Regions from separate parts of the Mesorhizobium sp. M0909 genome, predicted to be linked through region 2. Evidence: riboswitches for the same ligand, from Rfam matches in the RefSeq annotation. Region 2 holds a riboswitch; the other holds the start of a gene.
What was found. Region 2 has a riboswitch for cobalamin ahead of NKH83_RS14020 (CbtB domain-containing protein). Riboswitches for the same ligand answer to the same signal wherever they lie in the genome.
Positions count from the first base shown of each region.

Region 1: linked by a shared signal. The riboswitch ahead of metE (5-methyltetrahydropteroyltriglutamate--homocysteine S-methyltransferase) and the one ahead of NKH83_RS14020 (CbtB domain-containing protein) in region 2 are both predicted to bind cobalamin.

Region 1 covers NZ_JAMYOA010000019.1:29,204-44,267, reverse strand. The annotation lists gene NKH83_RS24840 (hypothetical protein) at 1-39, opposite strand, end outside; partial or broken gene NKH83_RS24835 (IS110 family transposase) at 243-559, opposite strand; partial or broken gene NKH83_RS24830 (transposase) at 806-1,009, shown strand; gene NKH83_RS24825 (ArsR family transcriptional regulator) at 1,588-1,764, shown strand; gene glyA (serine hydroxymethyltransferase) at 1,972-3,309, shown strand; gene metK (methionine adenosyltransferase) at 3,363-4,538, shown strand; gene NKH83_RS24810 (adenosine kinase) at 4,648-5,640, shown strand; gene NKH83_RS24805 (transposase) at 5,673-6,350, opposite strand; gene NKH83_RS31715 (MFS transporter) at 6,640-6,888, shown strand; partial or broken gene NKH83_RS31710 (MFS transporter) at 6,885-7,272, shown strand; gene NKH83_RS24795 (helix-turn-helix transcriptional regulator) at 7,485-8,318, shown strand; gene NKH83_RS24790 (hypothetical protein) at 8,439-8,765, opposite strand; cobalamin riboswitch at 9,440-9,640, shown strand; gene metE (5-methyltetrahydropteroyltriglutamate--homocysteine S-methyltransferase) at 9,735-12,080, shown strand; gene NKH83_RS24780 (FMN-binding negative transcriptional regulator) at 12,219-12,398, opposite strand; gene NKH83_RS24775 (dihydrodipicolinate synthase family protein) at 12,433-13,335, opposite strand; gene NKH83_RS24770 (trans-sulfuration enzyme family protein) at 13,388-14,620, opposite strand; gene pdxR (MocR-like pyridoxine biosynthesis transcription factor PdxR) at 14,703-15,064, shown strand, end outside.
Region 2 covers NZ_JAMYOA010000007.1:278,135-293,198, forward strand. The annotation lists gene NKH83_RS13975 (RidA family protein) at 27-410, shown strand; gene NKH83_RS13980 (creatininase family protein) at 633-1,436, shown strand; gene NKH83_RS13985 (serine hydrolase domain-containing protein) at 1,499-2,695, opposite strand; gene NKH83_RS13990 (tyrosine phosphatase family protein) at 2,772-3,275, opposite strand; gene cobD (threonine-phosphate decarboxylase CobD) at 3,272-4,330, opposite strand; gene cbiB (adenosylcobinamide-phosphate synthase CbiB) at 4,329-5,300, shown strand; gene cobO (cob(I)yrinic acid a,c-diamide adenosyltransferase) at 5,599-6,231, opposite strand; gene cobU (bifunctional adenosylcobinamide kinase/adenosylcobinamide-phosphate guanylyltransferase) at 6,233-6,754, opposite strand; gene NKH83_RS14015 (CbtA family protein) at 6,747-7,529, opposite strand; gene NKH83_RS14020 (CbtB domain-containing protein) at 7,545-7,724, opposite strand; cobalamin riboswitch at 7,761-7,958, opposite strand; gene NKH83_RS14025 (MFS transporter) at 8,148-9,347, opposite strand; gene NKH83_RS14030 (heparan-alpha-glucosaminide N-acetyltransferase) at 9,595-10,593, shown strand; gene NKH83_RS14035 (methyltransferase family protein) at 10,610-11,116, shown strand; gene NKH83_RS14040 (MerR family transcriptional regulator) at 11,136-11,522, opposite strand; gene mgtE (magnesium transporter) at 11,663-13,060, opposite strand; gene NKH83_RS14050 (SRPBCC family protein) at 13,411-13,893, opposite strand; gene NKH83_RS14055 (ArsR/SmtB family transcription factor) at 13,890-14,207, opposite strand; gene NKH83_RS14060 (phosphatase PAP2 family protein) at 14,549-15,064, shown strand, end outside.

The DNA.
Region 1 (15,064 bases), on a different contig from region 2:
CGTTGCCCCGCGTTTCTTCCGGCTAGCCATTTTCTTCATCTTTCCCGCCAATCACTGCGGCTGAGGTCAGGGACAACCGGGCAGGTCGCAGGGGCGGCCAGCTACTAACGCGAGCTCTCAGCTCATCGAATACATCGGCCTGCCCGCACTTGGCGTGCTACCGGTGCCCCTGTTCCGGATGGTCGCACCATACGCCGAAAATCGCTCATCTCCAGCGGGGATCGGATGGCACCGTCATGATCATACCCGCTGGCATGGAGCTGCGCCAAACGCCGGCATCGATCTTGTCGGTCTTGATCCTGGCATGGGCGATCGCCTTCACCTGCATCGGGTTGGCGACAATCACCCGGCCGACATAGGGCGACAGAACCCGCACCACCGCCATGGCGTTGCCCGTGGCCTCGACGACAACCTCATCCGTCCGTCGCAAATTGCGGCCGAACCCTTCCAGTCCCGAGCGGGTCATGTCGAGCCGTTCGTGATGGCGCAGCCGGCCGTCTTCCCAAACCACCACCTCCGCAAAGGTGCGGTGGATGTCCATTCCAATCACACGTCTCATCGGCTCCCTCTCCTCAACAATCGGGAGCCAGCGGGCGACGCGACACCTACGGATCCGCGCTCTCGGCGCAACCGGGCAGGTCGCAGGGGCGGCCAGCTACTAACGCGAGCTCGCAGCTCATCGAATACATCGGCCTGCCTGCACTTGGCGTGCTCCCGGTGCCCCTGTCCCGGATGGTCGCACCATACGCCGAAAATCGCTCATCTCCAGCGGGGATCGGATGGCACCGTCATGATCATACCGGTTACCAACATGCTGGAGCGGCTGAACCAGGAGATCAAGCGGCGCACCCTGGTCGTTCGCATCTTCCCCAACCCGCGGAGCTGTCTGCGGCTGGTTCGGGCATTGGCGGTGGAGATCCACGAGAACTGGCTCGAGGCGACCCGCTACCTCAACATGGATCATCTGCGCGAGCACAAGAAGGAGAGCCTGAGGGCCTTGGCCGCCTGAGCACCGTCATGTGTCCGCCGCTCCGCTAAACACGGGGGCTGCGCGGCGGACACGCCGACGTCACCGCAATGCCACGCCATTTTGCAGAACTTGACGCACACAACTGACTACGAACTACTTGGCCAGGAAGAAGATCGGTTTGAAAGGGAATCTTCCTTTGTCATCTTTGCATCACGGCGATCAGTGTGCTCGAGATTGACCGCTGCAAGCCGGGAGCAAGAGCGGCTGGGCAAACGTTGCAACAGATCCTTCAAGGAAATTCATAGACTCTTAGCAACTCCGGTTCGCTGTGAATGGTAGGCTTATTGCAACGTCTGAGGTCAGTGGGGTCCAAACCGTGCGCCGCTTATTCTTCGACCCGCTGAAGCTAAAGCCAATCGCAAGAAGAGCGCCCATCTTGTTTGTTCGACACAGCCATATCGGCTCAAAACAGTATCTTCACGGCCACCAAGATTGTCCGGTCGCTGGACAACGAACCATATAATTTGGTTCGAAAGCTGCAACATCTGTGGAGAACGCGAAATGACAAATTCAGTAGGACGAGTGCCCCGGCTTTCCATGTGGCTTGGTCCTGACCCATGATGACACTGGTCAGTCGCCTACGCACGGCAGCGCATTTTGATCGCCTTCGAATCCTGGGCCTTTGCGCGCATGCGGACCTAACTGTCTGCGAGCTAGCGGAGATTCTGGGCGTGCGTCGCGAGCGGGTTGTGCGACACGTCCGGCTGCTCGCCAGAGCCGACTTTCTTTACTGAACGAACAACGTCCGTGGTGCTCGTACCATCTCAAAGCACGAGGTAAGGACGGCGGGCTGGTTCAATTGTTGGTTGATCTCCTGCCCCACGGCGATGGCTATCACAAACGAGACCTTCAACGGCTCGAAGCGAAACAAGACGCGCCGTCGAAGGGGATCGCATGCTTGACCGTGAAATAGATCAGTCCAATTGGAGCGCGAAACCACCATGGACAACTCCGCCGACGGCGCCATCGCGCCGCCCGACACTTACGGACGGTCTCGCTTGGCGGCGGTTGATTGCCGCGTTCACGAACTGCTTCTAAGACAGGAGCGGCAGGAACGGACGACGCTCAAACTGATCGCATCTGAGAACTTTGCCTCCTCGGCCGTGCTGGAAGCGACCGGTTCGATTTTCACGAACAAGTACGCCGAGGGGTACGCCGCTGCGCGCTACTACGCGGGAAACGAGATCGTCGATGAGCTTGAAACCCTCGCCATTGAGCGCTTGAAAACATTATTTGGCAGCGAACACGCCAACGTCCAGCCTTATTCCGGCTCGCCGGCCAATCAGGCCGTCTACCGCGCGCTTTTGAGCCCCGGTGACAAGGTCATGGGCTTGCCCCTTCCGGAAGGGGGCCATCTGAGTCATGGTTGGGCCATCAACTTTTCCGGGACTGACTATCAACGCTTCCCTTATGGGCTGCACGAAAAGACGCAGCAAATTGACTATGACCGCGTGGGCGAGACAGCCAAGCGGGAACGGCCGCGGCTCATTTGGGTCCGCGGGACTGCTTATCCGCGTGTCTTTGACTACGCGGCAATTGCAGAAATCGCCCTGGAAGCGAACTCCTATCTCGTAGCCGACATTGCGCACATCAGCGGCCTGATTGCCGCGGGAGCGCACCCGAATCCCGTGCGCCATTGCGACGTGGTCAGCAGCACCTCCCACAAATCGATCCGCGGTCCCCGCGGTGGTTTCATTTTGTCCAGGAACGAAGATCGCTATCAGGCCCTGTATCATACAAAGAGCAAATACAATCTCGCCAGACGAATAGACCGGGCCGTCTTTCCTCACCTCCAAGGCGGGCCCCACATGAATGCCATCGCTGCGCTAGCAGTTGCCTTGCACGAAGCCGCGAACCCGTCCTTCCGAAGCTACGGCCAACAGACCGTCAAGAATGCCAAGGCTCTTGCACAGGCACTGATCGAGCGAGGTTATGACCTGGTTACCGGGGGGACGGACAATCACATGCTGATCCTTGATCTGCGCGATCGACCACTGTCGGGCAAGGCCTATGCCGAGCGGCTAGCAAAGGCAGGCATCATCACAAACTTTAATATGGTGCCTGGCGACCCGCGGGATCCGGCGGTCACAAGCGGAATTCGCCTGGGGTCGCCAGCAGTGACGTCCATGGGCATGCGCGATGTGGAAATGGTGCAAATTGCTGGCTTCATTGACTGCGTCCTCCGGCGGCCCGATGACGAAGATCTCCATGCCTGTGTGCGAAGAGACGTTGCCGATTTGTGCGCTGCGTTCGAGGTCCCGGGCATCACCAACAGGTAGTGGGCTAAGCAAGATGCCCCATACAAACTCCAACACCCGAAACGAGGCATTTCATGGCTAGGCAGTTCGTGTTCTCTTCCGAATCGGTTGGCGCGGGACACCCGGATAAGTTGGCCGACAACATCTCGGATGCCATCCTCGATGCCATCCTCCGCACCGATCCCAAGGCGCGCGTCGCCTGTGAAGCGTTGGTAAAATCAGGGATAGTCGTTCTGGCTGGCGAGATTACCAGCGATGCGCGGGTGGATTATAGCCAAGTTGCGCGCGATACGATTCTCGATATTGGATACGACGATGAGGCCGTCGGCTTTGACGGCCGGCGTTGCTCCGTCGTTCATGCACTCACCGAGCAATCGCCCGACATTAGCCAGGGCGTTGACGAGGGACGAGGGCAGGACCTCCAGCAGGGAGCGGGAGATCAGGGCCTCATGTTCGGCTACGCATGCCGCGAAACCGATACCCTGATGCCTTTGCCGATCCAGCTCGCGCATCGCTTGACGAAACGACAGGCAGATGTCCGGAAAGCACGACAGCTTGGCTGGTTGCGTCCTGATATGAAATCCCAAGTCTCAGTGCGCTATGAGGGGTTGCGCCCGGTCGCCCTTGATACCATCGTCGTATCGACCCAACATGACGAGCAGGTCTCGCAAGAGACGGTCCGCGAGGGCGTCATTGAGGAAATCATAAAGCCTGTCCTGCCGACCCACCTGGAGACGGAAGGCATCAGAATTCTGGTCAACCCGACGGGGAGGTTCGTAGTCGGCGGGCCGCGCGGCGACTGCGGTCTCACTGGACGCAAGATCATCGTCGATTCGTATGGTGGGATGGGTCGTCACGGCGGCGGCGCTTTTTCGGGCAAGGACCCGTCCAAGGTTGACCGCTCAGCTGCCTATGCGGCCCGGTATGTCGCAAAGAATATCGTCGCTAGCGGACTTGCGGACGTCTGCGAGGTGCAGCTTGCTTACGCAATCGGCGTGGCCAGTCCGGTTTCTGTCATGGTCAACACGTTCGGGACAGCGAGGGTTGAGGAAAGAAGGATCGAGCGCCTCATTCTTGAGTTGTTCGATCTCAGACCGAAGGGCATTATCAAGATGCTTGATCTCTTACGCCCTATATACCGCAAGACCGCGACCTATGGCCATTTCGGCCGTGAAGAGCCTGACTTCACCTGGGAGAAGACAGACAGGGCCGACGAATTGCGTCGCGAGGCAGGACTTGCCGCCCCGTGAGGGCTGGCGCCGAACGGATTGGCAAGCGGAAAGCCCATTCCCACTGGCCAGACCCGCCCGCGCCCGGCGTGGCAGAAAGCCGGTGGGTTTTTGGCGGAGACATGAATTGATGCCGGATTATGACGTGCTTTGTATCGGGAATGCCATCGTCGACATCATCGCCCAGTGCGACGAGGCGTTCCTGGAGACGAACGGCATCATCAAGGGCGCAATGAACCTGATCGACACGAGGCGCGCCGAACTGCTCTACAGCCGCATGGGCCCGGCCATCGAAGCCTCGGGCGGCAGCGCCGGCAACACGGCGGCGGGCGTCGCCTCCTTCGGCGGCTGCGCCGCCTTCTTCGGCAAGGTCTCGAACGACGCGCTCGGCGAAATCTACGCCCACGACATCCATGCCCAAGGCGTCGCCTTCGACACCCGGCCGCTCAACGGCGAGCCGCCGACGGCGCGCTCGATGATCTTCGTCACGCCCGACGGCGAGCGCTCGATGAATACCTATCTCGGCGCCTGCATCGAACTCGGCCCGGAGGACGTCGAGGCCGACAAGGCCTCTGGCGCGGCGGTCACCTATTTCGAGGGCTATCTGTGGGACCCGCCGCGCGCCAAGGAGGCGATCCGGCAGACGGCGAAGCTCGCCCATGCCGCCGGGCGCGAAGTGTCGATGACATTGTCGGATTCGTTCTGCGTCGACCGCCACCGCGACGAATTCCTCGATCTGATGCGCTCCGGCACCGTCGACATCGTCTTTGCCAACAGCGACGAGATCAAGTCGCTCTACCAGACCGCGGCCTTCGACGAGGCGCTGGCGCAGATCCGCAGGGATTGCAAGATCGCCGCCGTCACCCGCTCGGAAAGGGGCTCGGTGATCGTGCGCGGCGACGAGACCGTCACCATCGAGGCGACCAAGATCCGGGAGCTGGTCGACACCACCGGCGCCGGCGACCTCTACGCTGCCGGCTTCCTCTACGGCTACACGCAAGGCCGCAGCCTCAAGGATTGCGGCGATTTCGGCTCGCTGGCGGCCGGACTGGTCATCCAGCAGATCGGCCCAAGGCCAAGGCAGAATTTGCGTCGCGAGGCGGAGCAGGCGGTATTGCTGTAGGTGGGGAGCCAAGAACCAGCTGCCCACCCTTCTTAATCCAGCCCGAGCCTTTTCTTCAGTTCCGCATTCTCCTTGCGGAGACGATCGGCAAGCAGGCTCTTTAGCCGCTTGTTTTCTTCCTCGAGCGCGACGAGATCCTTCAGCCCGTCACTGTCCGCCGCCGGCGCCGCCGCCTTCTTCCAAAGATAATATGTCTGTTCCGAGATGCCGGCTTGCTTCACCGCGCTCTTGAGAGTAGCGCCGCCGCCGATCGAGGTCTCGATCTGCGCCAGCTTCTGGGCACGATCCTTCGCGGAGTAGCTCTTTCGGCCTGTTCGCGCTGACGGCGGTGCTTCAGTGGTCGCGGATATCGGCTTGGCGCCCTCCTTGCGGGCAGGCGCGCTCGCCTCAGCTTCTGGCTTCCTCGACCGCCGCGCTCTCGTCTTCGGTTTTGGCGTTTCCGCTTTGTCTGCCGGTTCGCTATGAACTACTGCTGACTCGGTTTCCAGGGGATTGGCCATGAAATGCTCCACTCGAGGTTTGTGCAAAGGTTCAGCATCAAGGGCCACTACAGTAGAGTCAACAAGCTGACGATTTAACGGCTCGACTTCGTTTATTGTTTCGGCCATCGCCGCGGCGATGTCGAAATTGCCCCAGATGGAACGTGCGGATTTTTCATAATTGCGCTTTTGTTTGACTTCCACGGTGAATGGTCGCGTCTGCCGCCTCATAGTTCCTTCCTGAATAGGAGAATGAAGTCGCCGCTCGAATTTTTGGCGCTTCCTGCTTAGCGCGGAGCATTATCGTATAGCCGCTCAACGGGCAAGTGATGCCGGTCTTCGATGGCTGACCCATCTGGGGAGATTTGAGCGGCTTCGCGCGTCCTGCGCATGCCTGTAAGGCCGCCAAGTTTTCTGGGTTAGCTGGCGCGCACTGTGGCAGCTTGGCCTGTACGGCGAGGCCATGGTTGAGTGAGGCGAAACAAATCCAGCCCCGCGGTCAATCCCGAAGCTTCCCACAATGGCGAAGAGAACATCTTCACTCGTTCGTTTTGAGCACAAGACCTTCCGTTCGCTATGGTCGGCTGCACTCATTTCGAACCTTGGCACCCTAGTGAAAGGTGCGGCGGCAGCTTGGCTGATGACGAGCATCGCCACCTCCCATGGAATGGTGGCGCTCCTCCAGTCATCGACCACCCTCCCCTACATGATCTTCTCCCTCGCGGCGGGAGCGCTCGCGGACAACTTTGACCGTCGCACGTTGGGCTGAGCTGTCTGCTCCTCATGCCAGCCGGTGCGGCCTGGATTCAATCATTCTCGCTGTTTAACGTCACAGTGCAGCTTTCGGCGCCGCGGTGGGTGGTTGGACGCGCCCTGTCTCTCTATCAGACGGGCACATACGGCGGCATGGCGGCGGGAAGCTGGCTTTGGGGCGAACTGGCGGATATCCAAGGTGTTTCGGGAGCCTTGCTCGTCCGCCAGCATGGTTCTTGTGATTGGGGGACTGATGGGCATCCTTCTGCGTCAGCCGGATTTTGAAACGCTCAATCTGGATCCGACCAACAAGTTCAGCGAACCGACGCTGCAACTTGACCTGCGGCCACGAAGCGGTCCGATCATGGTGATGGTCGACTATCGTGTCGATCAGAGAGATCCAGACTCGCCCACAATAATTATCTGAATTTCAGCAGTAATTTTTGATCGCCCATTCGTGCTGTGTACCAGCCCTGTGTCTTGCGCAAGTGGTCACGAACGGCTGTCGGAGCCTCGAAGACGCCCTAAAAACACATGCTGCGATTTTTGAACACGCTTGACGTGTTAGATTAATTCATCCACAATGCGTGTATTGCACACGCGAGGTGAGTTATGAACATGAAAGAACTTAGGGTTCGACTGGGCATGACTCAAAAAGATTTGGCAGAGCAGATGGCAACGACGCAACAGACTGTGGCCCGTTGGGAAACAGGCAAAACGCAGTTGAACGTCGAGCAGATCAAGGACCTTTGTCTCACGTTGAAATGCACAGTCGAGGAGCTGCTGGGCTGGAAGATTGATGTCGAGGAGTGGCGCACGAGCCCGTTTGCAATTGCCGATGCCGAAACGCGATACGGCACGCTCAGAATCAAGACGACTGTTGGCAGCCGCCAATATCCTATCGATGAAAAGGCGCGTGAATCGATTTTACATCAGTTGAAGGAACTTCATAATCTTCGTAGAAATAACACAAGCAGGCCATGGCTGTATTGTTGGAGCCTTGACAACAAAATACTTTTGATCAATCCGCAATATGTCCGCACCATTGAGCTTATCGGTGACGATGTAGAGGAGATGCCAGAGTATTATCATCCAGAAATCTATCGGGCTTTGGATGACTGGGATAAGGGTGAGGTTTCAGGAAAGCTGAAGAAAGAATGCGATGCCATCATCGCAGAGATGGGTGATCAGGAAGCCGTGCGCATGGCCTCCTATGTTCGCGTCACGTATGACGACGGAGAAGATGAGTGGAACTTCTTGGATGAAGAAACCACCACGACTTTCTTCGGATTGGAAGCTGCGACCTTTGACGTTCCCCAGTGTAGTTTCGCCGAAGTGGAGGAAGAAGGTTACTACCGAGCGCGATACGCCAACCTTGATCGCGTCGCGGTGATGGAGGTTCCAAGCGACCGTTATCACAGATTGACCGCGCCCGAGGAAGCTTAGAATCATCCACGAAGGCAACATGTTACATCTCGTCCTTGCGTGCTGCGTTTTCAGTGCGAGATGAAGTGAAGCGTAGGTAGTGGCAGGTAAGAGTGCTCGACCAGAAGCTCAACTGCCTCCTCAATATCGCTGCCGATGTGCCGCAGGACACGTCCACGGGAGCGTGGATAGGCGTGAAGTTCCTGCACTCCACGATCCGCTCTCCCATCGTCGGTATGTGCCCGACGCCATCTTGTGGACGAGCTTGGCCGCCTGCACCCGGTTGTATTCCGGCTTGCGGTCCGCCTGGGGGTCCGCCGCGATGGCTATCTCCATGTCAATCGGCGCCGAACTTTGACTGCCCGCTGCTTTTGATGATTTGGCGAGGTCCCGCGCATAATCACTCTTGGTCTTCTCCTTGAGGCCCTGTGTCGCGAACTTGTGGTCCAGCAGGGCAAACAGGTCCAAGTCCCCCTCCGCCCGTGGCGCTGGCTTGCCCTCACCGCCCTCGGCTTCCAATTGGGGAACCGCTTCTGCGCGCTGCACCGTGGCGATTGTCCGCCCAAGACGCATCACAAGATCGAACGCCAAACCGTGCGCGTGCACGACGATTTGCCGCTCAGGCCTCATTTGGACAGGACTTGAGCTGGCCCGGTGGTTTGAGCCGGGTTACCTTGAGCCGGTGGGCTGCGAACAAGCAGTTCGAGACATTGGCCTCGATCACTTCGCAACAGGCCGCTGCGCCGGGCCTCGGGGTGCTCCCCTCGAAATCGTTGTGTCGTATCACCGAGGGCATCACGGCCAACAGTTTCCACATGGGCAACAGCCTCGCCATTGAGCCGGATGTGGTCGCGAGCAGATCACCAACGAAGCGGTCGGAAGCTCGGAGCCGAAGTTCGACGCCGAGGTGGCGTTCGCATGATGCGGGAAGCAGCACCACGGCGCTTCCCGGTAGTTTGCCGCCGGCAGCCGACGAACTCCTATCCTCCTGGACCGCTGTGCGTTATTGCTTTGATTTACCGGCCGCTCAAGGCTTCCATAGTTTCGCTTTCAAGGCGACCTTTGGCAACATGCCAACGGAAATTTAACATAACGACATAAACATTTCTTTATGCGGCGTTGACAAAGAAGCGAACTGCGGTAATTGTCTCCCGTGTCGTGGTTCTCCGTACGGCGCTGCCGCAGCGGAGCTAAGAGGGAAGCCGGTGCGATGCCGGCGCTGCCCCCGCAACTGTTAGCGGCGAGCCAACCCCACTCATGTCACTGAGGCGAATAGCCTTGGGAAGACGGGTAGAGGCTATGACCCCGCGAGCCAGGAGACCTGCCACGGCGAATTACGTCCACGGGCGGGGTGTCTCGATGGCCGCTGCAGCCTGGCGTTCGTGCCGGCCTGCTAGCGCCTTCCTTGTCACCGACGCCCCAACCATCGGGGTATGCATGACTGTCTCTCAGCAAATTCCTGTAGCAACGCTCGGCGTGCCCCGCTTCGGTCGTCGGCGAGAACTGAAATTCGCGCTTGAAAGCTACTGGTCCGGAAAATCGTCCGCTGCCGACCTTCTCACGACGGCGAAGGCGCTCCGTGCCGCTAGCTGGGAGGAGCAACGCGATCGCGGCGTGTCGAAAATCCCGTCGAACGACTTCTCGCTTTACGACCATGTGCTCGACACCGCAGCCATGGTCGGCGCCCTTCCGTCCCGTTACGGCTGGAATGGCGGCGAGGTCCCACTCGACATCTACTTCGCTCTGGCGCGCGGCAACCAAGGTCAGACGGAGGATTGTGGGCACGGTGGTCACCAGCATGCGGCTCATCGGCCTGGCGTAACCGCGATGGAAATGACCAAGTGGTTTGACACCAACTATCACTACATTGTGCCGGAACTAGACGATGATCAGACGTTCGCTCTTTCGTCGACGAAGCCGGTTGATTACTTCCTCGAGGCTAAAGCCCTCGGCATTCACACACGCCCAGTCATCCTTGGACCGGTCACCTTCCTCAAGCTGGCTAAATCGCCTGCCGAAGGCTTCGATCCCATCGCGCTCCTACCACGGCTTCTGCCCGTCTACGAGCAACTCCTGCGGAGCTTGAAGCTGTCGGGTGCCGATTGGGTGCAGATCGATGAGCCAGCGCTTGTCCTCGATCTGAACCCGAACGAACGAGCTGCGTTCGAATTCGCCTATGGCCAGCTGTCAAAAGCCGCGCCCGAGTTGAAAATCATGCTGGCTACCTATTTCGGGCCGCTGGGAGACAATCTCGAAACCGCGGTTTCTCTGCCCCTGGCCGGGCTGCATATTGATCTCGTGCGCGCTCCCGAGCAACTGGAAACCGTGGGTCGGCTCGCACCGAAGGATCTGGTGCTCTCGCTTGGCTTGATCGATGGCCGCAACGTCTGGCGTGCGAACCTGCCCGCCATTCTCGACCGCATCAAACCGATCGTCGCCGGCTGGCCCTTGGACCGCGTCGAGATCGCGCCTTCTTGCTCGATGCTGCACGTGCCGATCGACCTGCGCATGGAGACCGAACTCGACGCGGACATCAGGTCGTGGCTCGCCTTCGCGGCCCAGAAGACCGACGAGTTGGTGTTGCTGGCCCGGGCCCTGACTCAAGGCAGGGATGCGGTGGCAGGCGCGTTGAAAGCGTCTGCCGAGGCTGCCGCCACTCGCGTGACATCCACGAAGATCCATGACCCGCTTGTTGAGGGACGGATCGCCAGCATTGACGACAGCATGAAGCGACGAGAGAGCGCTTTTGCCGAGCGCTCCAGAGTCCAGGCCGGCACGCTCGGGCTGCCGCCGTTCCCGACGACGACCATCGGGTCCTTCCCGCAGACGCCGCAGGTACGCAGGGCGCGGGCCGCTCATGCGAAGGGCCAACTGAGCTATGTCGACTACGAGACCTTCCTGAAGAAGGAGATCGAGGCTGCAATTCGCTGGCAGGAAGAGATCGGGCTGGACGTGCTGGTGCACGGTGAGTTCGAACGAAACGACATGGTACAGCATTTCGGCGAGCAGCTGTCCGGCTTCGCCTTCACCCAGCATGCCTGGGTGCAGAGCTATGGGTCGCGTTACGTGCGCCCCCCCATCATCTTCGGCGACGTATCGAGGCCCAATCCGATGACGCTGCGCTGGTGGCAGTTCGCCCAGTCGCTTACGGAAAACCCTGTGAAGGGAATGCTCACAGGCCCAGTGACCATTCTCAACTGGTCATTTGTTCGCGACGACGTACCCCGCTCCGAAGCATGCCGCCAGATCGCGCTCGCCATCCGCGACGAAGTGACGGATCTCGAATGGTCCGGCGCAAGGATGATCCAGATCGATGAGGCCGCGTTTCGCGAAGGATTGCCACTGCGCCAGTCTGATTGGAACGACTATCTCGACTGGGCTGTCGAATGCTTCCGGATCGCTTCAACGGGTGTAAAGGACGCGACTCAAATCCATACCCACATGTGCTATTCGGAGTTCAACGAGATCATCGACGCGATCGCTGAAATGGATGCGGATGTCATTTCGATTGAGACGTCGCGCTCGAAAATGGAACTGCTGGACGCCTTCACGAGCTCCAAATATCCGAATGAAATCGGGCCCGGAGTCTACGACATTCACTCACCACGGGTCCCGGAAGTCGGCGAGATTTCGGATCTCGTCATGCTTGCCCGCGAGCGACTGTCCGATGCCCAACTGTGGGTAAACCCGGACTGTGGCCTCAAAACACGCAAATGGGAGGAGGTCCGCCCTGCCCTCATGAACATGGTTGCTGCAGCACGCGCGCTCCGGGAGAAAGTGTAGGCCGGAAGGTTTCCTGGTTGCTCACCATGTGGTGAGTTAGCGGCTGCCGCATGTGGGCCGTGAATGTGCCAAAACGCGATCACATCCTTTGAAATAAGTCACTCGAGCGAGAAAGGGCACTTTCCTCCGGCACGTGTACTAATCGCGCGAGGAATAAAGGGAACCGTTTTCTCCCTGTGACGTGTCGAGTTCGAAGGGGATGTGATTGGCGTCGAGACCGCTCCGGCCATGGGTTATCAGCATGCCAAGTGCGCTGTTCTCGATCAGTTCGTAAAGGACTTCTCGGCTCGGTTCATCGAAATGCGCGGGTACATACATGACAAGTTCATTCACTGGCCGCCGGGTTCGCTGTTCACCGGCCGGCATCCGATGGCAAGCGTTCCAACGCGGCGGCGATCTGGCGCTTCGCTGCTGAGGGCAGAGGCAGGATGGGACGCGGGGGGTCGGCACGGCAAATGTCGAGCAATTCGGCAAGTGCATAGACGACGCGAAGGCTCGAGAACTCCTTGAAGAGGCTCCAGAGCGGCGCAAGCGTGGCATCGATCCGTCGCGCTTCGGCCGCATCGCCCTGTTGCGCCGCCGTGACGATCTTCACGCAGACCTCGGGCAGGATGCCGGCGAGGACGCTGTACCATGTGTCGGCGCCGGCGATTATGGCCTCTGCAGCGTTCCAGTCGCCGCTGTAGCCGATCGAGAACCCTTCCGGCACAGTGCGCCTCTGGTCGGCCAGATGGCTCTTGATCGCATCGCCCTTGTTTGTCGGATTCTTGATAGCGACAATCCCACCCACCTTTGCCAGGCGGCTGACGAGTGCTGGGGTGAAATGGAAATGCGTCGTTCCTGGATTGTCGTAGACGACGATCGGCAGGCCGCTCTCGCACGCCACCGTCGAGAAATGTTCGAACACCTCGTCCTCAGTGAGCGGGGTGTAGGAGGCGGCCGCAAGCAGCCCCGCGGCAACTCCAAGGGCCTTGGCGTCCTGCGCGAACCTCACTGCTTCATCGGTGCGCAACGCGCCCACACCCACCACGACCGGCGTTCGCCCGGCGATTTCGTCCAAGGTCTCGGCGAGCGTCCGTCGCCGTTCCTCGCGCGACAGATACATGTATGTGCCGGTGCTGCCGAGAAGACCGATGGAATCGACCTGAGCGGCGCCAAGCCGAGCAATCAGCTTGCGCAGAGCAACGGTATCGACGCGGCCGTCACGATCGGTCGGCGTAATGGGAAACGCGGAAAGACCGCTCAGGAATGCCATGGCAAGGTTCCAGGTTTGTGCGTGAGCGCAGGACTGGCCGGACGACAGGTCATCACAAGGCGTCCAGAGCCCGCCGCAGGTCTGCGATTAGATCATCGGCGTCTTCAAGACCCACCGAGAGACGCATGAGGTCCTCGCCGACTCCATCGGCCAGATGCGCATCCTTGCGGATCGGCTGACGTGCACGGGTCAGGCTTGCCGGATGATAGATGAGGCTGTCGGCATCGCCGAGGCTGACAGCCCGGGTGATCAGGTTGAGCCGGTCCATCATCCGGCGCGCGCCCTCGAATCCAGCGTGGAGGCCAAAGGCCAACATGCCCGACCCGTGGGACATCTGCTTTCGCGCCGTCACCTGGTCAGGGTGCGAGTCGAGGAAGGGATAACTCACCCATGCCACGGCCGGGTGCGCCTCGAGTCCCTGAGCCACCGCAAGGGCTGTGGCGCTGTGGCGTTCCATGCGTAGCGTGAGCGTCTTCAGACCGCGGAGGATCAGGAAGGCTGACATGGGCGAGAGCGCTGCGCCGGTGATGTAGCGCAGGCCCGTCTCGTGTAGCGTGCGGAGCGTTTGCGCGTCGCCGAGAATCGCCCCGCCAAGGGCATCGCCATGCCCATTGATGTATTTGGTCAGGGAGTGGAGCACGAGGTCGGCCCCATGTTCGAGCGGCCGCTGGAGCGCGGGCGAGGCGAAGGTGCTGTCGACTGCAACCTTTACGCCGCGCGCGTGGGCGCGCTCGGCAATGGCAGCGATGTCAAGGATGCGGCTCAGCGGATTCACCGGCGTCTCGAAGAAAACAAGCCGGGTCCGCTCGGTAGTCGCGGCATCGAGATTGTGAGGATCGGACAGGTCGACCGCGACGACCTTGATGCCGAAGCGAGGGACCGCCTGTTCGACCATGGCAAGCGTGTTCGCATAAAGCGTCCTGTGGACGATGAGTTCGTCCCCTTGGGACAGGAGCGACAGGATCAGCGTCCCGAAAGCCGCCATCCCCGAGGCAACGACCAGACCTGCCTCGGCTGCTTCCAGATTGGCGAGCCGTTGCTCGAGGATATCCGTCGTCGGATTGTATTCGCGCGCATAGAGCCTTCCGCCAAGCGCGGCGGCGGCCTCGTTCGCTGCCACGCTTTCGAATCCATAGGTCGAGGTCAAGAAGACTGGCGGCTGAACGGCATTGGAAAAGCCGGCCGGATCGTAGCCATGATGGATCGCCCGAGTGGCGAATCCGGGACCGGTGTCGTTGAGCGACCGCGTGAGAGCATCGGTTTCGGATTGATAGGAACGGGTCATTCGGCCTCTAGATCTTTCTTGGGTTTCCGAAAGATTGACGGCAAACTGGCCAATGTGAAATATCCAGTTAGCGATGAATGAAATGGTCCAGTCTTCAAGTGCCGGTTCTGCAGGTCGCTCGCACGCGATGGGTGCACGCCAAATCTACGAGGCTCTTCGCGAGCAAATCCTCGGCGGCGTCTATGAAACCGGTAGTCAGCTGCCGTCCTCCCGCGGCCTGGCAAATGACCTTGGGGTTTCGCGAACGACGGTGACGGTCGCCTATGACCAACTGACCGCGGAAGGCTTTATCGAAGTCCGTCAAGGCGCACGACCTCGCGTTGCATCCTCGCTGATCGGTCCTGAGACGAGCCGCACTGTCGCGAAACGAGTCGGCCCGGTTCATCTGTCCGCCTATGGCGAACGACTGCGCGTTACGCCGCCCTGGCCGGATTATCTGCCGAC
Region 2 (15,064 bases):
ATAGGCTGCCGTGAACGGAGATTGCCATGTTCAAATTTCTCACGCCGAAGTCGATCAAGCCGCCCTTCGCCCGCTACAGCCACGGCGTCGAGCTGCCGCCCGACAAGCGGCTGGTGCTGTGTTCGGGCCAGGTCGCGATCACAGCGGACGACCAGATCCCGGAAGACGCCGGCGCACAGGCCGAGCTCTGTTTCCAGAACATATCGGCGATTCTCGGCGAGGCCGGGCTCAGCCTGTCCGACATCGTCCGCATCAACGCCTACGTCACCGACCGCGCCTTCCTGCGCCCCTATATGGAGGTTCGCGACCGGCTGTTCGCCAGCCCTGCGCCGGCCTCGACGCTGATGATCGTTTCAGGTTTTGCCCGGCCGGAATTCAAGGTCGAGATCGAGGTCATCGCGGCGGGTTGAGCAGCGCTGGCCAGCGGCTGGAATCGACAGGCCGATGATCTCAAGTTACACGACAAAGGTTGGCGCTGCCCCTCATCCGCGTGCCGGCACCTTCTCCCCGTGTAGTGACGGGGAGAAGAGCGAGCCGGAACGCTGGCGATCCCCCTCTCCCCCGTCCTTTACGGGGAGAGGCTAAGGGTGAGGGGCAGCGCAAACGCCCATTCAGTCTCTTCGAGGTTCAAAATGGCCGGAACAAAAAAGCGCGTATGGTGGGGTGACTACCGGACCACCGAATACGCGACCATCGATCCTGAGGCGACCATTGCCGTTCTGCCGCTGGCAGCGATCGAGCAGCACGGGCCGCATCTGCCGGTTTCGACCGACACCTCGATCATGAACGGTATGCTGGAAACGGTGATCGCCCGCCTGCCCGGCGATCTCGACATCCGCATCCTGCCGGTGCAGGCGGTAGGCAAGTCGAACGAGCACCTGCATGCGCCCGGCACCCTCACCCTGCCGGCGACGACCTTGGTCGAGGCATGGACCGAGCTCGGCCTGTCGGTCGCGCGCGCCGGCGTCCGAAAACTGATTGTCGTCAACTCGCATGGCGGCAATGAAGAGATCATGGGCATCGTCACCCGCGAATTGCGCGTGCGGGCAAAGATACTGGCGGCAAAGACCAGCTGGCAGCGCTTTGGCCGGCCGGCCGGTATGTACACCGATCTCGAAGACCGCCACGGCATTCATGGCGGCGACGTCGAGACCTCGCTGATGCTGCATTTCCGGTCCGACCTCGTCGATATGGCCAAGGCCGACAATTTCGTGTCCAAGGTTGCCCGCGCCGAAAAGGAATTTTCGCTGCTGCGCCACACCGGAACGCACGCCTTCGCCTGGATCGCCAGCGATCTCAACCCGAATGGCGTGGTCGGCGACGCCAGCATTGCCACCGCCGAAAAAGGCCGGCTCACCGCCGAGCATCAGGCCGACGGCTTCATCGGCTTGGTGAGGGACATGCGCAAGGCCAAGCTGGCGGACTGGCTGGCGTAGGTGTTCGATCCCACCAGCTCAGGCCTCGCTCACGAGGGGCGATTCCATTCGCGCGAGGATCCTCACTTCCCCTCTTGAAGCGGCGACACCGTGTAGATTTCGTCCAGTATCTTCACCATCAAGGTGTTGGCGGTCGCCTGGCCGTCGAGCGCGAGCGTCAGGTTGGTCCATATGACCAGGGTGACGTCATTGGCCGGATCGTAGCCTATGAAGGACTGGTAACCGGGCATCTCGCCTTCGTGATAGTAGATTACGTTAGGCCCGAAGGTCAGCGTTAGGATGCCATAGCCGTATTTTAGCATGGCGGGTTCGCCTGGCTCCGGCGCCACAGGGCTTGCAAGCCACTGCCGCTGGAAGTCGGCATTGAAGAGCTTGCCCCCGACCAGCGCGCGCATCCAGGTCGCGAGGTCATCGGCGGTGGAGATGACTCCGCCAGCCGCAAAGTAGGCGGACGGGTTCTGCCATGTGTCGTCGTTGGGCTTGAGCGTTCCGGCCCTGGCCGCAGCCTGGAGGTCGTCCGGATAGGGCGCATCAGCCAGGGCGTACGAAGTACTGCCGTAGAGGTAACCGTTTGAGTATGGTTCGGGGATGGCGCTCGACGTGCTCGGCGGCAACGCCGTGTTCTTCATGCCGAGCGGCCCGAACAGGCGGTCCCGGAAGATGGTCGAGAGCGGCTTGCCGTCGATCTTCTCGGCAACAAGGCCGAGCAGATAGTAGTTGGTGTTGTTGTACTCGAATTCGGCACCCGGCGCGAAGTCCGGCGGCCGTTTGAACGCCATGCCGAGTACTTCATCGGCGGTCCATACCCTGTAAGGATACTTGTCCAGGCTTTCGGCAAGTTCCGGCGCATTTGTGAAGTTAGGGAGGCCGCTCCGCATTGTTATGAGCTGCCGAATGGTTATCTCGTCGCCGTTGGGAACGCGCTGGACGTATTTTGAGATCAGATCGGCAAAGCTCAGTTTCCCTTCCTGCACCAGTTGCACGATAACAGCGGCGGTCATCGTCTTGGTGTTCGAGGCCGCACGGAAGTGGGTATCGGCGCGCGGCGGGTTCGTGGCACCCAGTTCAGTCGTACCGTAGCCGAAGACGAGGTTGCCCCGCGGAGTCTTGAGCAAAACCATAGCACCGGGCAGCATAAGTTCCTTGGCCAAACCCTCGACAGAGGCTTGGAGCGCTGCTGGGTCGATCGACTTGAGAGCCGGCATGGAGGCGGCCATGGCGCTGCCTGTCGTGCAGACCACGCCAACAACGATGGCCAAAATTCTCCCGATCATCATTCGCGCCTTGGCCGTGTCCTAGAACTCCTGCGCACTTTCCTGGAACTTGTTTTTAGGCTCAGATTTTCAATTCGAACGGTGTGCCTTCGAAAGCATCCGCGCCGCGCCCGATCGCCTGGATCGCTTCGATCATCCGGCCCCTGCGATCGAGCAGCGTGTCGGCGATCGCGATCAGCCGCGGATTGGGTGTCGCCGTCGGCGACAGCCTGCGCAGAGTCTCGGCCAACTCGGCCTCGTCGCGCTTCGGCGCCAGCGCTGCCGCGATGATATAGGCCGAGGCGGTCGAGCGGCTGATGCCGGCATAGCAATGCACCACCAGCGGCCGCGAGCGGTCCCATTGGCGGGCGAAATCGAGCAGGGTCACAACGTGCTCCTCGCCCGGCATGGTCATGCCCTCCTGCGCCACCGCAATGTCGTGCATGACCAGATGCAGATGGTTTTCCCTGGTGATCGAGGCCGGTCGCACCACCTCCGTTCCGGCGGCGAGCAGCGAAAGCAGCCGCCCGGCGCCGGTCTTCGTCACCGTTTCCTCGACTTTGGACAGCGAGCAGACATGGATCATTGGGTCGTTTCTCCCTTGGCATCATCGTCGCGCCGCGAGGCCCAGCCGGCAAGCGCCGATTCGAGCCGCCGCCATTCTTCGTCGGCTCCCGGCAGGCCGGCGCGCAGCACATCCGGCCGGCCGGCGAAATGCCGAAGCAGGATGCCGCGCTGGCCAAGTGCCGAAAACAGGCCGGCAGCGTTCGCCAGCCTGAGATAGCGGAACAGCGTGGTGCCACCGGCGACAGGCACGCCGAAGCGGCCGAACAGCGTGTCGAGCCGTGCGGTATCCTCGGCCAGACGGCGCCGCATCCCGGCCTGCCAGCCGGTGTCGGCAAGCGCCCTTATGCCATATTCGAGCGCCGGCCCGGCAACCGCCCATGGCCCGAATTGCGCCTCCAGCCGCTCGACCATCAGCGCGTCGGCCAATGCAAACCCAAGCCGCAGGCCGGCCAGGCCGAAGAACTTGCCGAACGAGCGCAGCACGACGATGCCGCCCTGGTCGACGTCGCCGGCCAGGCTCTCGCTGCGCGGGCCGACATCCATGAAGGCCTCGTCGACGACCAGCAGCCCGCCTCTGGCGCGTAATGCCCCGGCAAGTCGAAGCAATCTTTCGCGCTCGACGACGCGCCCGTCCGGGTTGTTTGGATTGACGACGATCGCAAGGTTGGCCGCCGCCAGGGCTTCGAAATCATCGACTTCAGCCGCCGCGTGGCCGGCGATCGCTGCTGCCCGCCGATGCTCGGCATAAGTCGGCCCGAGCACCAGCGCCTTGCCCGGGCTGACCAGCGAAGCGACGCGCGGCAACAGGATTTGCGTGCCGGGCGCCGCCACGACGTTCGCCGCCGACGGCGCGCCATAGGCGCTTGCCGCGAGTTCAGCCAAGTCGCGGCTGCGCGCCGTTTCCGGCAATCGCGACAGGGCGGTGGCGGGCAAATCGAAAAGCGGGTAGGAGTGCGGATTGATCCCGGTCGAGAGGTCGACGAAAGGCAGCGGCGCGTGAGGGAAAAGCGCCCTCGCCCGGCCAAGGCTTCCGCCGTGGTCCACCGCCGCCGTCACTCCATCAAGAGACTTCATGTCGATCCTGATCACTTCCCTGTCGCTGGCCATCGAACTTGTACTCGGCTACCCGGCCCGGCTCTTCGATGCCATTGGCCATCCCGTCACCTGGTTCGGCAGGCTGATATCCTTTCTCGACCGCAGGCTCAACCGCGCCACTGATTCCGACGCCGACCGTCGCCGCTGGGGCGTCGTCGCGCTGCTGGTGATCGTGCTGGTGCCGGCCGGCCTCGCCTTCTGGATCGAAGCCATGCTTTGGAGCATTCCCTTCGGCTTGTTGGTCACCGCAATCCTGGCGACGTCGCTGCTGTCGCAGAAGAGCCTGGCCGAGCACGTCGAAGCGGTGGCCGACGCACTCGACAGCGGCGGACTGGACATGGGCCGCATTGCCGTCTCCAGGATCGTCGGCCGCGATCCGGAAAAGCTCGACAGGGCCGCTGTCTGCCGCGCAGCGATCGAAAGTCTTGCCGAGAATTTCTCCGACGGTGTCGTCGCGCCGGCCTTCTGGATCGGTATTGGCGGGCTCGCCGGCGGCGTCGCCTACAAGGCCGCAAACACCGCCGATTCGATGATCGGCCACCGCACGCCGCGCCACGAAGCCTTCGGCTGGGCGGCTGCGCGCTTCGACGACTGGATCAACCTGCCGGCGTCGCGACTGACGGCGCTGCTGATCGTGCTTGCGGCTTTCCTGGTAAAGGGCGCCGACGCCAAAGCCGCCTGGCACGCCGTGCGGCGCGATGCGAAAAAACACCGCTCGCCCAATGCCGGCTGGCCGGAGGCAGCGATGGCCGGCGCGCTCGGCCTGGCGCTCGCCGGCCCCCGTTCCTACGACGGCGTGATGGTCGAAGACGCGTTGATGGGCGAGGGCGGCCGCCGCGACGATGTCGAGAGCACCGACGTCCGACGGGCGCTGAAACTCTACCAGGTCGCCGACTTGCTGCTGATTGCGCTGTTCGGGGTGGTCGCAGTGGTTGTTATCTTGGCGTGACCTGCGCTCGAGATCGAGCGCAAACAAAAAACCCGCCAAGCGGCGGGTCGTTGGAGCCAATTAGCACCATAGCGGAATTAGTAGCATAGCTGCCGGCATAAAGCAAGAACAAAATAGGGCAACGCCTCAAATAATCGGTTCAGGTCGGCGCTGCCCCTCAGCCTTACCTCCCCGTGAAAAGACAGGGAGAGGGAGATCGCCAGCGTTGCGGCTAGCTCCTTCTCCCCGTCCTTCACGGGGAGAAATCGCCGGCAGGCGATGAGGGGCAGCGCTGACCTTGACAAACCAGCAACACCCCTCAGAACTCAATCCCCTGCTGCGCCTTCACGCCGGCGGAGAAGTGGTGCTTGGTCACGGCCATCTCGGTGACCAGGTCGGCCGCCTCGACCAGTGCCGGCTTGGCGTTGCGGCCGGTGACGATGATATGCAGGCCTTCGCGGCGTGACTTCAGCGCCGCGACCACCTTTTCGAGGTCGAGATAGTCGTAACGCAGCGCGATGTTCAACTCGTCGAGCACCACCAGGCTGATCGACGGCTCGGCCATCAGCTCGAGCGCCTTCGCCCAGGCGGCCTCGGCCGCCGCGATGTCGCGTTTCAGGTCCTGCGTCTCCCACGTAAAGCCCTCGCCCATGGCGTGCCAGAGGACACGGTCGCCGAAGGCGGCAAAGGCGTCCTTCTCGCCGGTGTGCCATTTGCCCTTGATGAACTGGACGACGCCGACACGCTTGCCGTAGCCGAGCATCCTGAGCGCCAGACCGAAGGCGGCCGTGGTCTTGCCCTTGCCCGGCCCGGTGTTGACGATCAACAGCCCCTTCTCGACCGTCTTGGCTGCAACCTCGGCGTCCTGCACCGCCTTGCGCTTGGCCATCTTGGCGCGGTGGCGTTCCTCGTCCCCCTGTTCAATGGTCTTGGGATCGATAGTATCAGCCATGTCATTTCACCTTGAGCGGCAGCCCCGCCACCATCAAAAGCACGGTGCCGGCGACCGCCGCGACGTCCTGGTTCAGCCGGCCGGCGGCATCGCGAAATCGTCTTGCCAGCGCATTGTCCGGCACGATGCCCTGGCCGACCTCGTTGGACACCACGAACCACGGGCCGCGCGGCCGCGACAGCACATCGGCCAGCCTTCGGCATTCGGCCTCGACATCATGGTCGGCCAGCATATGGTTGGTCAGCCACAGCGTCAGGCAGTCGATCAGCACCGGCTGGCCGTCGGGCAGTGCCTCGATCGCGCCGGTAAGGTCGAGCGGCGCCTCGATGGTCGTCCAGCCATCGCCTCGCCGCGAGCGGTGCAGCGCGATGCGCTGACGCATCTCCTCGTCATAGGCTTGCGCTGTGGCGATATAGCTCCACGGCGCCGGACAGGCGCTCACCAGCCTCTCGGCATGCGCGCTCTTGCCGGAGCGCGCACCGCCGATGACCAGGGTCAGCGCCCCGGCAGCGCGGTCAGGCAAAGCTGTCGCGCAGGCTGGTTGCCGCGCCGGTGAAGCGTCCGCGCACCAGCCCGACGACCATACCGAGCACCAGCCAGAACACCAGATTGGTCAGCGTCACCGCCACCACGAACTGATGATGCAGGCCTTCCGGGATCGCCGTCTCGAAACTGTCGGGCTGCGGCGCGCCGACAATATGCGGCGCAACGATCAACGCCACGGCAAGGATCGCCAGCGGCAGCGATCTGCGGAAGGCGATAAGGCCGAGACCGGCCGCTGTCGCCACCACTGTTGCCCACCACCAGATCTGGCGTTGGACAAGGTCGGCCGCCGGCATCGCCGGCAGTTCCGGCGGCAGGCCGAGGCCGGGCGCCAGCGTGAACACGGCAAAGCCGGCCAGCCCCCAGAACAGGCCCTGGCGCCAATTGCCGATGCCGCCGGCGAACTCCGAAACCGCGACCAGGACCAGTGCGAAGCCAATGCCGGTGACGATATTGGCAACGACGCTGAAGCCAAAGCGCTCGAAGCCGTCGGCCGGCGCCCAGCCTTCGTCTTCAGCCGGAGCCATTGCTTCAGCCGGTGCCGGCGCGGCGCTGCTCATAGCCATCGTGCCCGCTGCGTTTTCGGCCGGTGCCGCAGGTGCCGCGGCATGGTCACGGCCGCCGCCGGCCTGTTCGTAGACTTCCGCTTTCAGGATGAGCGGCACGGTGGCGTAGGCCTGCATGCAGGCGAGAACGACGCCGGCCACAAGCCCTGCGATCGCCGCGATGAACACGACGTTGCGAAACAGTGTCATGATGTCAGCCCCTTGTCAGTGGCAGGGAAAGCCCATCGAGTGGCGATAGTCGTGCGCGGCATTGTGGACCGCATCGATATGCGAAAAGCCGACAAAGCCCATGACGAAAATGCCGAGGAATGCAGCAAGCGCCAGCTGCATGAGACGCGACTGCGAGGAGGCGGAAGCGCCGAGCGAAACGGAAGCGGTATTCATGTCTTGTCCTTTCGCCCTCCACCCGAGGGCATAGAAGTCAGTTTCCTGTCGCCGGCAGGTCTCCTGGCTCGCGGATCAGCACCCTTCCCCACCTTCCCGAAGGCGAACCTTCAGTGGCATATGGAGAGGACTACCGCACACAGTTGCGGGGGCAGCCACGGCATTGGGCAAACAATTTCGCCCGCACCGCATTCCCTCTTGGTTCCAAACGGAACCGACGACATCAGCGACTATAGGCAGAATCGCCGCGCCCGGCAAACCAAATTCCGCCGGATCGTGTGGCGAATGCGCCGCCTCGCCAAACCGGAGAACTGGCGCCGCAGACGTCGCGATCTGCGCGGTCGAACAGAACGGCCTGCGTTCGATGCGGCACTGCACCGCTTCCACAATTGGGGTGCGCGAGCGCCATGTGGCGCTCGAACATCAAAGCGATTTGGGCAGATAGCGCCAGGTGCCGAAGCCGCAGATCGCCGCCAGCAGGCCGAGTGTCGCGAAAACCGCGCCCAGGCCGAAGAACGCCAGCACCACGGAATAGACCAGAGGCGGCGTCAGCTCGGAAAAGTCGAGATAGGTGCGGTAGACCGCCGCCATCTGTGCCCGCTCATACGAGCGCACCGAGCGCATGAAGGCGGTCGAGCCCAGCGCATCCAGCGCGATGGTGAAGAAAGCACCGCAAAGCAGCAAGGCGCCGGTGATGAGCGGCGCGGCCTCGCCGACGGCGCCGGCCGCCAGCAGCGTTGCCGACATCGCGAAATAGGCGAACGTCATGGTGCGCCGGCCGCCGAAACGCTTTCCTGCCCTGCCCCAGAAGATTGCCATGAACAAAAGCGCATTGCCGGCCGAAACCAAGAGGCCGCCGGCGAGCTTGCCCTCGCCGGTGATCACCATGAACAGCGGCCCGTAGACGAAGAACGTCGTCCAGAAGCAGGAGCGGCCGAAGGCGATCAGCCAGGCCAGCCTCAGCCTTGGCTGCGCGACGAAGCGGCCGATATTGGCCAGCGGATTGACCGGCCGCGTCTTGCCGGGGCGGATCGACGGGTTATCGCCAAGCCGGTAAGTCCAGAACAGCGCCAGCAAAGCCATGGCGAAGACGGCCACCGCGCCATGCGCGGCATAGATGCCGAAACGCGTGTAGAGGTAAATTCCGAGGGTCGGCCCGGCGGTCCAGGCAAGCATCGACCACGCCATGCGCAGCGACTCGGCCTGCATGAAATCGGTCTTGCGGATATGGTCCATGATGTAGAGGTTGAGCGTGATCGCCAGCGCCCCGGCGCCGACGACGCGGCAGAGCATGCCCACCACCTGGCCGACCAGCGTATGGGTGACGAAGAACAGCGAGCCGACGGCCAGCAGGCAGGCGCCGGCGGTATAGACCCAGCGCCGGGCAAAGCGGGCGATCAGCATCGGCATGAACAGCGTCGCCGACAGGCCGAGCATCGCCACGATCGTGTAGAGGATCGAAACGATCTGCTCGTTGTGCAGTATCTCATAGGCCTGGATCGGGATGACGCTGGACACGGTGGCGCGCGCGAAGGATTCGACCGCATAGAGCGAGGCGAAGGTGCGGGCATCCGCCGGCCGCAAGGCCGCAAGCCAGATCGGATGGCGCACATGGGTAGCCATTGTGTTCCCCGAAGCCGAATCGCCCGAAGCAGGGTTGGAGCACAAATCTGCCGCGGCGATTCCTGGCCGGGTAACAGGAAACCGACGCCTTCACGGCAAAAAGCGAAGCCGGCCAAAGGCTTTCCGGCTCTGGCCTAAAGCAGCCCTGATGCCGACCGTCACCAACGCGACGCAAGGCCCTGCTTCTTTTGACGGTGGCAACCGTGATAGTCGTCTTGCCGGGGCTGGAACCAAGACAGCGAGACCAATGAGCATCGACACGCCGAGCGCAGCCGTTCAGGATCAACCGAAGTCGAAGCGCATCGCCGCTATCGACATTGCACGCGGCATCGCATTGCTTGCCATGGCGAGCTATCATTTCACCTGGGACCTCGAATTCTTCGGCTACACCGATCCCGGCCTCACCGCCTTCGGCTGGTGGAAAATCTACGCGCGCTGCATCGCCTCGAGCTTCCTGTTCCTGGTCGGCATCAGCCTCTATCTCGCCCATGGCAAAAAAATCCGCTGGACCGGCTTCTGGAAGCGCTTCGCCATGGTTGCCGGGGCAGCGCTCGCAATATCGCTGGTCACCCGCATCGCCACGCCCGACGGCTTCATCTTCTTCGGCATATTGCACGAGATCGCGCTCGCCAGCTTGCTCGGCCTGGCGTTCCTGCGGCTGCCGGCGCTGCTGACGCTTGCCGTGGCGGCCCTCGTTATCGCCGCGCCTTTCTACTTGCGATCCGAGCTTTTCGATCATCCGGCTTTGTGGTGGGTCGGCCTGTCGGCGACCAACCCGCGCTCCAATGACTACGTTCCGCTGCTGCCCTGGTTCGGCGCCGTGCTTGCCGGCATCGCGGTTACCAAGCGCGCCGCCACCTCTGGCGCACTGACGCGGCTGTCGGCCTTGGCGCCCGGCCGCTGGGCAAACCCGCTGGTCTTCATCGGCCGGCACAGCCTTGCCTTCTATTTGATCCATCAGCCGGTGCTGATCGGCTCGGTCTGGCTGTTTTCGCAATTCATGCCGGCGCAGGCCGAAACCAGGGAGGTGAGTTTTCTGAAATCCTGCCAGATATCCTGCCAGCAGGCACGCGACACCGAGTTCTGCTCCAGCTATTGTGCCTGCATGCTGGACACTCTCCAGGGCGAAGCCTCGCTTGACCGGCTCTACAGCAACGACCAGTCCCTGGAGTGGAAGGCGCATATTGGCGAGCTCGCCGGCACCTGCACCGCCCAAACCGAGGCGGCGGAACCGGGAACGCGCTAATCGAGGGAGGACAATAATGAGCGACAGTCACCCGAAACCCGTGCAGCAAAATCCTGGGCAGCCGAAGCTGGGGCACATCCCATGGCCGCCGCTGATCTATATCGCCGCCATCATCGTCAGCGTCGCGCTAGGGCTGTTCTATCCGCTGCCGTGGATCGGCGATCTTCTCGGCGACATCCTGTTCGCCGCCGGCCTTGTGGGATTGGTGGCGGTTGCCGCGCTCTGGTTCACGGCAATTCGCGCCATGATCCGCGCCAAGACGACGCTCAACCCGAACGGCGTGCCTGACCATCTGGTGACCACCGGACCCTTCGCCGTCAGCCGCAACCCGATCTACCTCGCCAACACATTGCTGCTGGTCAGCCTCGCCTTTGTCACGGGGATCGCCTGGTTCCTGCCGCTGGCGGTCATCGCGGCGTTCCTGACGCAGAAGCTGACGATCGAGAGCGAGGAGAAGGTGCTGACCGCCAAATTTGGCAAAAAGTACCGGGACTACGCCAAAAGGGTGCGGCGCTGGGTTTGAGCCGAGGCTGACACCGCGCCTATGTGGTGACGCCGAGTTCCACCAGCCGCTCGACGCAGGATTCCTCGGCCTGGTCGAGTTCGGCCAGGGTCTCTTCGAGGTCGCGGCGTTTCTGGCGCAAATGCTCGCGCTTTTCCTCGATTCGCTTGATCATCAATTTGAGTTGGCCGACCTCGCCGGGCGGCTCCCTGTACATCTGGATGATTTCGCGGATCTCGTTGATCGAGAAGCCGAGCCTCTTGCCGCGCATGATCTGGCGGATCAGATGCCGGTCCGATGGCCGGAACAGCCGGGTGCGGCCGCGCCGTACCGGCTGCACCAGCCCTTCGTCCTCGTAGAAGCGCAACGTCCGCGTCGACACGTCGAATTCGCGGGTCAGTTCCGTGATCGAATAATATTCCCGCATCGTCACTCCAATGCCCCGGCCACGCCGCGAGTTCCAACTGGCCGGCGCCGCCGGCGCCCAGGCGCGTAACCAGAATCGGCGGACAAGGCACCTTCCAAAGCCTCGCACGGCATTTACGTAAAAGTCAATTGAGGTGCCGTTCAGCGCACGCCGAACCACCATGTGGCGAGCCCGAGAAAGGCAAAGAAACCGACGACATCGGTGACCGTGGTGACGAAAACCGCCGAAGCCACAGCCGGGTCGATCTTGAAGCGGTCGAGCAGCAGCGGGATAAGGATGCCCGCCAGAGCCGCCACGAACATGTTGATGATCATCGCAGCAGCGATGATGCCGCCGAGATTGCGATCGTGGAACCAGGCAGCAGCCACGAGGCCGATCAGGATGGCGAAGATGATGCCATTGATGAAGCCCACCCCGATTTCGCGGCGGATGATGCGGCCGGCATTGTAGATGTCGAGGTCCCTGGTCGCCAGCGCCCGCACCGTGACCGTCATGGTCTGCGAGCCGGCATTGCCGCCCATGCCGGCGACGATCGGCATCAGCACCGCCAGCGCCACGATATGCTCGATGGTGCGGTCGAACAGGCCGATCACCGAAGCCGCCAGGAAAGCCGTCAAAAGATTGACCAGCAGCCAGGGCACGCGCGAGCGCGAGGTCGAAAAGATGCTGTCCGAGAGTTCTTCGTCGCCGACGCCGCCCATGCGCAGCAGATCTTCCTCGGCCTCCTGCTGGATGACGTCGACGACGTCGTCGATGGTCAGCACGCCGACCAGCCGCTCGTTCTCGTCGACGACGGCGGCGGACAGAAGATCGTATTGTTCGAATTCGCGTGCCGCCTCCTCCTGGTCCATGGTGGCCGGGATGGCATGCCTGGTCTCATGCATGACCTCTTCGACCTTGACCGAGCGCTTGGTGCGCAGGATCTGGTCGAGGTCGATGGCGCCGAGCAGCTTGAAGCTCGGATCGATGACGAAGATCTGGCTAAAACGGTCGGGAAGGTTGTTGTCCTCGCGCATGTAGTCGATGGTCTGGCCGATCGTCCAGAAGGGCGGCACCGCGACGAACTCCGTCTGCATGCGGCGGCCGGCGGTCTCTTCGGGATAATCGAGCGAGCGCCGCAGCCTGATCCGCTCGGTAAACGGCAGTTGCGACAGGATCTCGTCCTGGTCCTCCTGGTCGAGGTCTTCGAGAATGTAGACGGCATCGTCGGAATCGAGATCCTGCACCGCCTGGGCGATCTGCGCATTGGGCAGACTGTCGACGATGTCGCGGCGGATCGCCTCGTCGACCTCGGTCAGCGCGGAAAAATCGAAATCCTTGCCCAGCAATTCGACCAGCGCGCGTCGCTGTTCCGGGTGCAGGGCCTCGAGCAGATGACCGAGTTCCGACTGGTGCAGATCGTCGACTTCACGCTTCAGCGTCAGCGTATCGCGATCGGCGATCGCGGCACCGATCTGGGCGAGAAACGACGACAGGATGACGCCGTCCTCGTCATAGATGTCGGCGCGGCGCTCCTCGACGGCCCTGGCGCCGGTCATCTGTTCGTCCTGGCCTTCCACCAGCGCCTCCCGCCATTGGATTTCCGGATAAGGTGCCTGTCAGGTCTAACGCATGACCCTGACAATCGGAATCGATTTTGCGAAAGGACCATGCGCAACGGCAAATTGCTACAGCGCCGTTCGCGCGTCCAAACGACGCAACGCATACCGGATGGTAGGAGGAGAGGACGTTCTACAAACCTGCGGCGCTGCAAAACCTTCGCGGCGCCAGGTAAAGGGCAGCGTATCTCCCCGCCCCAGTCAACCAGATGGGGAGATCGACACTGATTCAAAACGGCGAGGCCGACAGTGCGAGGGCCTCGCTGGTATTGGACTGGAAGGCTTCCCGATCAGGCGGCGTGGCGCTTGGCCTCGGCCGCATAGCGGTCGAGGAGACCGCTCCAGCCACCCTCGGATTCGAAGGCCTCGCGCATCGCCTCTGCGGTTTCGCCCATGTTCTCCAGAAGCCTGTGCTCGAGTTCCACACGCGTCGCGTTCTCGCCGAGCGCGACAAAGCGGATCTCGACTTCGGTCAGCAGTGCCGGATCGTAGCGCCAGCCGGCTCCAATGCGCCAGGCGAGTGTCAGCCTTGACGGCGGATCCCAGGCGAGAACCTCGCCCCAATCGCATTGTGACCCATCCTCGCCAATCTCGTACCAGCGGCCGCCGGCTTTCGGTTCGATCACCGCGGTCGTCAGGGCGGATTTGCCGATCGAGTGCGAAGCCGGCCACCAGCGCCCGAATCCTGTGGTGAACACATCGAATGCCTTGTCGAGCGGCACCTCCACGGTCACCGACTTCCTGACCGGCGCGGGCTTGATCATGGTCGTCATTTCCTCTTCTCCTTGCTGTTGTCGACTTCCCGTTTGAAGGCGTCGAGCGCATCGCCCCACATGCGGTCGAGCCAGGCGCGCATCTCGCCAAGTCCATGCGGGTCGAGATGATAGATGTTGCTGGCACCTTTCGGCTCTGCGCGGACCAGCCGGGCTTCCTTCAAAACCTTGAGGTGCTGCGATACCGCCGGCTGCGAGACCGGAAGCACTCGCGTCAGATCGATGACCGAGCGTGGCCGATCGGCGATGAGCTCGAACACCTTGCGGCGTGTCGGATCGGCCAAGGCCATCATGCCTGCATAATCATAAACCATGACTTATGATAAGCTAAAACTTATGATACGTCAACGGGAGGCGGCAGGCGCGTTAAGCACCAGCCAGCCAGTTCGGTTTCCAGCCCTCGGGCAATCCCTTCACGCAGGGGCTTGGACAGCAAATGCGGATGCAAGATTACAGGGAAACAATCCGTCGCATGCGAGCCGGCGGCAAATGTCGACCACCGGGGAAAAGTAAACCTGGCGGCAAGGTTTTTACCTTATCGGTATATGTGTCTCTCCGGCGAAACGTTAAGAACGGGTAAATTGGTTTGGCCCTAACCACGGAAGCCTCTCGCTACAGGCCCTCCGCCATATGGCAATTGCGCCTCTCATTGTTCATGGCGACATATGTTTTAGGCGCTTCCGCACTATACCCGGAGGTATTCTATACGTCGGCCTTAATCTATTCTCACAAGTTTCTTGTTGGCATCCCGGTGTTGTTTATCGGTGGCGTCTGCTGTGCCGCGCTAATCCATGGTCGGCGGCAACCGGTTCGCTACGCACTGGATTTGGCTCAAGGGCGCTGGCGTGGTTGTCTGCTGGTGCTGCTGTTCTTCTTTGCCAGCTTGACCGCGTTCTCTACCTACAAGATCGCCATCCCGTCCGTCGTTCCATACTATGCCGACAACTGGTTGGCCGACGCTGATGAATGGCTGCACGGGATGCCGCCATGGGAGATCGTCCATAAGCTCGACAGCAACAATTGGTCGTCCGTCGTCTTCAACAGCTATGAAGTCATTTGGTTTTACCAGTGGTTCGGCACCATCCTTTTCGTGTCGCTCTGGTCGGACGAGATTGCCCGCATCCGCTATCTCTGCGCAGCAGCGCTGACGTTGTCCGTCCTCGGAACGGTC